2 linked regions of the Paraglaciecola sp. L3A3 genome follow. The protein of the gene in region 1 binds, or shares a complex with, the protein of each later gene. Links are inferred from orthologs where the notes say so. Each region holds a gene or a part of one and is shown in the gene's direction. Other genes may lie near its edges.

Region 1 (2,747 bases):
ACAACCTAGCGATTAAAGGCGCGGCTAATTTTTATGGTAAAAAAGGCAAACACCTTATTACCCTTAAAACTGAGCATAAAGCTGTATTAGATACTTGTCGTCAGCTAGAGCGGGAAGGATACGAAGTCACTTATTTAGATCCTGAGCCTAATGGCTTAGTGGATTTAGACAAGCTAACTGCGGCTATCCGTCCAGATACAATTTTGATTAGTATTATGCATGTAAATAATGAGATTGGTGTGATCCAAGATATCGCAGCAATTGGTGAGTTATGTCGTGAACGTAAAATTTTGTTCCATGTTGATGCTGCACAAAGTACCGGTAAAGTAGATATTGATTTACAAACTTTAAAAGTTGATTTGATGTCTTTTTCTGCTCACAAATCATATGGCCCTAAAGGTATTGGTGCTTTGTACGTTAGACGTAAACCACGAATTCGTTTAGAAGCTCAAATGCATGGTGGTGGACATGAACGTGGTATGCGTTCAGGTACTATGGCTACACACCAAATTGTTGGTATGGGTGAAGCATTCCGTATTGCCAAAGAAGAAATGGTAGCAGAAAACAAAAAAATATTAGCTTTACGTAACCGCTTATATGATGGCATTAAAGACATTGAAGCTGTGTACGTTAATGGCGATATGGAACATAGAATTGCTGGTAACTTAAATGTAAGTTTTGCTTATGTTGAAGGTGAATCTTTAATCATGGCATTAAAAGATATGGCTGTGTCTTCAGGTTCAGCCTGTACCTCAGCTAGTTTAGAGCCATCATACGTTTTAAGAGCGTTGGGATTAAACGATGAGTTAGCCCATAGTTCGATTCGTTTTACTATCGGACGTTTTACTACAGAGCAAGAAATTGACTATGTAGTGGGTGTTATTCGTAACGCTATTGATAAGTTGCGTGAAATGTCTCCACTGTGGGACATGTACAAAGAAGGTATCGATTTAAGTACAGTTGAGTGGGCTCACCACTAAACTGGCAAAGCGAAGTAACAGATTTAAAATTTTGATGGGTTAACATGTTTTAGCCCATATACATTGAGGTAAAGACAATGGCTTATAGTGAAAAAGTAATCGATCATTACGAAAACCCTCGTAACGTTGGTGGTTTTGATAAAAATGACCCAAGTATTGCGACTGGTATGGTTGGCGCACCGGCTTGTGGTGATGTAATGAAGTTGCAACTTAAAATTGATGCAAACGGCATTATCGAAGACGCAAAATTCAAAACTTACGGTTGTGGTTCTGCAATCGCATCTAGTTCTTTGGTTACTGAGTGGGTAAAGGGTAAATCATTGGATGAAGCTACCGCTATTAGTAATATGGATATTGCTGAAGAATTAGCTTTACCTCCAGTAAAAATTCATTGCTCAATTTTGGCTGAAGATGCCATTAAAGCAGCAGTTGAAGATTATAAAAGCCGTCAAAAATAATTAGTTGTAGTAGGAGTTAACCAGTGGGAATTAAAGTATCTGAATCCGCCGCGCAAAGAGCCCGTACCTTTCTTGAAAATAGAGGATCTGGCATTGGCTTACGTTTGGGTGTTAAAACCACTGGTTGCTCTGGCTTAGCTTATGTACTTGAGTTTGTTGACGAAATTAATGAAGATGACCAAGTATTTGAAGATAATGGCATTAAAGTTATTATCGATGGTAAAAGCTTAGTATATTTAGATGGTACTCATTTAGACTTCACTAAAGACGGATTAAATGAAGGTTTTCAGTTTACCAACCCCAATGCTAATGGTGAGTGTGGGTGTGGTGAAAGTTTTAACGTTTAATTTTTTATTTGATCAGAATTGATGAATTATTTCGAGTTATTTAATCTCCCTGCTTCCTTTGATGTTGATCTCGCAGCTGTTTCTCAAACCTACCAAACACTTCAGCGTTTAACTCATCCTGATAAATTTGCAGGTGGCAGTTCACAAGAAAAATTGTTGGCAGTGCAAAAAAACGCACAAGTTAATGATGCTTATACTATGTTGAAGTCTCCCCTGCGCAGAGCAGAGTACTTGTTAGAGTTAAGAGGTATTGATCTTCAGCATGAACAACAAACGATCAAAGATACTCAATTCTTGATGCAACAAATGGAATGGCGTGAAGAATTAGCTGAGATAGAACAACAAAGTGAACCTTTAGATGCCCTTGAATCTTTAGATGGCGCCATTAGCCAAGAAATTTCCGGCGAATTAGCACAGTTAAAATCGTATCTGCAGCAGGAAGCCAATCAACAAGCGGCTGAGTTGATCCGTAAGTTGAAATTCTTATACAAGATGCGTACTGAAATAGAGCTAAAAGAAGAAGCACTCAGCGACTTTTAACTTCAAACAAAAAGAACGAATTAAATCATGGCATTATTGCAAATATCTGAACCTGGCCAAAGTGCCGTACCTCATCAACGTAAACTAGCAGTGGGTATCGATCTAGGTACAACTAACTCTTTAGTCGCAACCGTTCGTAGTGGTGAAGCATCAACTTTACCTGACACAGCTGGCCAACATTTGTTGCCTTCAGTGGTTCATTATCTTGCACAAGGTACTATTGTAGGTGCAGAGGCTATTCAACAAGCCAGTAGTGACCCAGTGAATACCATCGTTTCTGTTAAACGATTTTTAGGGCGCTCTGTAGAAGACATTCGAGCTGCTTATCCAAATTTGCCTTATCAATTTTCTGGTTCTTCATTATCTCCCGTTATGCAGGTTGTTTCAGGAGAAGTGAACCCTGTGCAAGTTTCTGCAGAAAT
Region 2 (4,027 bases), 1.3 Mb from region 1 along the record:
GTTGACCATATGCTGTATTCAACCTTAAAAACAGAATTTTTTGACAGAATTCAGTAACAAAAGATCTAGATAATAATGTGCTTTATTTCAAACTAGGTAATAAAATATTGTTTTTAACGGAAATGGTAATATCAACCTATAGGAATTGGTTATGAGTTATGTGTCAGCTAAAGATTTTTTAGATTTAAGTAAAATGCTACCAGAGCAACGTTTTGAGTATGCCTTAACCAAAATGATTGAGACACAATACTTGTGGGGGCTTTATGGTAAAAATGGCTGGGTTATGCTCAAGGCCGATGAAGATTCTTGTATGCCAATTTGGCCACATAAAGAATTTGCTACATCTTGGGTAAAAGAAGACTTTCCAGATTGTGAACCCAAACAAATAGATTTTGTTGAATGGTTAGATATTTGGTTACCTGGTATGCAAAAAAATAACACCTTAATTTTGGTTTTTCCTTTAGGTGAAGACGAAGAAGGTATTATTTTAGAAGCTTCTGAAATGCTTGAATGTATTGAAGACGACCTTAACGCGCAAGAAGAATAGTGTCAGTGGCATATGGATTGGGCGATAATAATGCCCAATTCAAAGTGTATATTGGCAACCAGCCGAATTTTCAAGGATTCAATAATTTAGTCACCATTCAGGCCCTTGGCAAAGGAGAAATATTTGCTATTGGCCAAGCTTGTGGCAATGGCTGGCGAAAAGTATTTAATGTTTACAGTAAATTAGTGTTTGCGTTAAATACTAATGACCAAGTTGATGTCAGTCAGTATAAAAGCTGGCAGCATTTTCGTGATCATTCTTTACTTCAAGCTCAATCCAACACCGCATTATTGTTTTCTGAACCTAATTTAGCCGATACATCGAGCCAAAGTTCTGACCAAGATATTCATATAGTGATGGGGAAAACTTATGCTAATTCTTTAACTATTGCATCAAAACTTCTTTGGTTGGATAAGGAATTTGCTATTAACAAACAACAAAATTTAATAGTCTGTCCCTATTTTGATTATCGTCAATTATCAAATATCAAAATCATCCGTTTGGTGGAATTAATTAACAGTGTAAAGGCATAAAGTATGAGTGGTTCAACAATTAGAAACTTATTTGCTAATTTTACCCATCAGCAAGCGAATGATTTAATTTATTTTGATAGTGCAGCCACCAGTTTAAAATTGATCTCTGTTATATCTGCCACTGAAAAATATTATCAAGTTAATACCACAAATGTGCATCGCTCTAGTTATAAAGTGGCTGAGCAGGTGACTCAACAATTTGAACAATCAAGGCGTGATGTTCAACAGTTTATTAATGCCAAAAGTGAGCAAGAAATTATTTGGACTAAAGGAGCAACCGATAGTCTGAATTTATTAGCCACTTGTCTTGGTAAAATTAATTTTTTTGATCCTTGTCGCAATGAAATAATTATCGCTGCTTCTGAGCATCACTCTAATATAGTGCCTTGGCAAGAATTAGCCCAAAGGCTAGGTTTAATCATCAAAGTGATGCCTGTTAATTCTAAAGGAGTATTAGATTTAGCTCAATCGTTACCACTGATCACCAATAAAACGGCTCTAGTGGCTGTGGCTCATGTTTCAAATGCTCTTGGCAATATCAATCCAATTCAAGATCTTATACAACAAGCTAAACTTTTCGGCGCTTTAACTGTGATCGATGGTACCCAAGCCGTTGCCCATATGCCAATTGATGTACAAAAACTCGATTGTGACTTTTATATATTTAGTGGTCATAAAATGTTCGGTCCTACTGGTATAGGAATATTATACGGAAAATTAGATCTGTTAAACAAACTCCCTCCTTATCAATATGGTGGTGAAATGGTTAAAACAGTAAGCTTTAATCAAGGCGCAACCTATCAAGCCAGTCCATTAAAATTTGAAGCCGGCACGCCGAATATTGCAGGTGTGTTAGGCCTTAGTGAAGCAATAAAGTTTATTCAAACTAATAGTCATTTAATTACATCAATAGAAGCTGACCTGTATCAAGAGTTATTACGAATTTTGACTGACATACCAGAAGTTATATTATGGGGCGACACAAGCAACAGCATTTCTTTACAGGCTTTTACCGTCAAAGGGCTAAATCCTTATGACTTAGCCGTGTTATTAGACCAACACAATATTGCTCTTAGAGTAGGTCACCATTGTGCAATGCCCTTGTTCGAAGCCTTAGCTATTGATGGCGTATTGCGTGTTTCGCTGGCATGTTATAACACTCAATATGAACTGCAGTTATTTGCTATAGCGCTAAAAAATTCTATTGCCAGTTTACTCAATCACGATCAAGAAACCTTAACTGTCGAAAGCGCTGAACAACAAACAGATAAGGTTCATCTGGGCTCAATAGCTCAAAAGGTAATGATCGCTAAGGGGTGGGATAATACTTATAGACAATTAATGTTAGCCGGTAAAAACCTGAATAGATTGAATGAGCAAGATAAAACTTCAGATACACAAGTGTTTGGTTGTGAAAGCCAAGTCTGGATCAAGTGTGAACTTGTTAATGGACAATTAGTTTTACAAGGTGATTCGGCTAGCAAAATTGTCAGAGGTTTATTGGCTGTCATATTTGAAGCTTTAGATAATCGTGATATTTCACAAATTATCGGTTTTGATCTACAAGAATATCTAAGTCATTTAGGACTCTCTCGTCATTTAAGTGAATCAAGAGGCAATGGTTTAGCTGCTGTATTTAAAAAAATTGTCGCTTTTTGTGAATTAAAGCTGCCACCAATTAGGTCTTAGTTACTTACTATCTTCAATCTATAACAAAATTACACGAATGTGTTGTCACTTCAAAGGTAAAATATGAGCTCTGTACAAAACACTACGAATAAAATATTAAATAAAAAAAACTTTATAAATCTCGTCAAATTATTAGTTATGGTACTGATTGTGCTTGGTGTAAATCGTGGAGTACAAAGTTATTTAGGTGAGGCTGCTTATGACAGTACTGGCTTAGGTAATTTGTCATATAACGCCGCATTAGAGCAGGCAAAGTCTTCTAACCGTTTGGTATTAGCTGACATGTCCGCTATCTGGTGCCCCACGTGCCGTAAGCTAGATAAAGAAGTTTTGAGTAACTCAAAGGTACAAGAGGTGATCAATCAAAATTATGTGTTTACTCGTATCGAATATGAGTCTGATGAGGGAGAAGCTTTTATGCAACGTTACGATGTTAACGGTTTTCCTACACTTTTAGTATTGAATCAAGTTGGTGATAAGTTGGTGCAATTACCGCTCACTTTTGATCCTGAAAAATTCAAAGACTTGCTAAATCAAGCGACCAATCAATTTAATAAGTAACCTTTAGGAATAAAAATTTGTGATAAAAACTCTATTGAGTCTGGTAATTTTAATCGGAGCAAGCCTTAGTACTTCAGCGGCACAACAGCCAATCAAAGTTAAAGTATTTATCGCCGGTATGTTTGAAATTGGAGCCAACAAAGGTGACAAAGCAGGTGAATTTCAACACTGGTACCTGAAGTATTTTGATGGTCAAGCGCCTATTCAAGTTAAAGGTGCGGCAGGTCCTGTTTTTTGTAATAAATCAGGCGTATGTGGTTCTGTATTAGGTATGGGCAAAGTTGCTTCGTCTGCTTCTATGCAAGCAATTTTATTAAATGAATATTTTGATTTATCACAAAGTTACTTCATATTAAGTGGAGTAGGGGGAACACCTCCATCAAAAGGTACAATAGCAGATGTAAGCTGGGGCACCTGGTTAGTTGATTATGATCTCGGTCATCGCTGGAAGGCCGAAGAAGGCGAAATTGGTAAGCCTACATTTATGCCTCGTAGTGGTTATGAGGGTATCCGCAGCTATCATTTAAACGAAAACTTAGTCAATTGGGCATATACCTTAAGTAAAGATATTCAATTAAAAGACTCGCCCAGTGCTCAAGCTTATAGAACACGTTATCCAGATAAAAGTGCTAGACGAGCTCCTGCTATTACACGGGGAACTCATATAACTGGTGACACATTTTTTCATGGGCCAGGC

Evidence for each region. The genes of interacting proteins can lie anywhere in the genome.
Region 2: the proteins of iscU (region 1) and GQR87_RS10940 are in contact, whole or in part, in a solved structure (PDB 5XT5), measured with the Bacillus subtilis proteins. The link is inferred for Paraglaciecola sp. L3A3 from one-to-one orthologs.

The regions. Positions count from the first base shown.
Region 1 is NZ_CP047023.1:1,330,192-1,332,938, forward strand. It holds iscU (Fe-S cluster assembly scaffold IscU), read left to right. Parts: upstream 1-1,057; coding sequence 1,058-1,438; downstream 1,439-2,747. Other genes in the region: GQR87_RS05515 (IscS subfamily cysteine desulfurase), read left to right, coding at 1-980; iscA (iron-sulfur cluster assembly protein IscA), read left to right, coding at 1,462-1,785; hscB (co-chaperone HscB), read left to right, coding at 1,807-2,325; hscA (Fe-S protein assembly chaperone HscA), read left to right, coding at 2,353-2,747. UniProt on the Bacillus subtilis protein: Part of the SUF-like system that mediates the biosynthesis of iron-sulfur (Fe-S) clusters. Acts as a sulfurtransferase and thus transfers sulfur from SufS to SufB.
Region 2 is NZ_CP047023.1:2,615,988-2,620,014, reverse strand. Bases 550-3,426 are described here. They hold GQR87_RS10940 (aminotransferase class V-fold PLP-dependent enzyme), read left to right. Parts: upstream 550-1,083; coding sequence 1,084-2,769; downstream 2,770-3,426. Other genes in these bases: GQR87_RS10930 (purine nucleoside permease), read left to right, coding at 3,353-3,426; GQR87_RS10935 (thioredoxin family protein), read left to right, coding at 2,833-3,330; GQR87_RS10945 (hypothetical protein), read left to right, coding at 553-1,080. Also shown: GQR87_RS10955 (GNAT family N-acetyltransferase), read left to right, coding at 1-57; GQR87_RS10950 (DUF2750 domain-containing protein), read left to right, coding at 152-547; more of GQR87_RS10930, read left to right, coding at 3,427-4,027. UniProt on the Bacillus subtilis protein: Type II cysteine desulfurase that acts as the initial step in the SUF-like Fe-S cluster assembly pathway.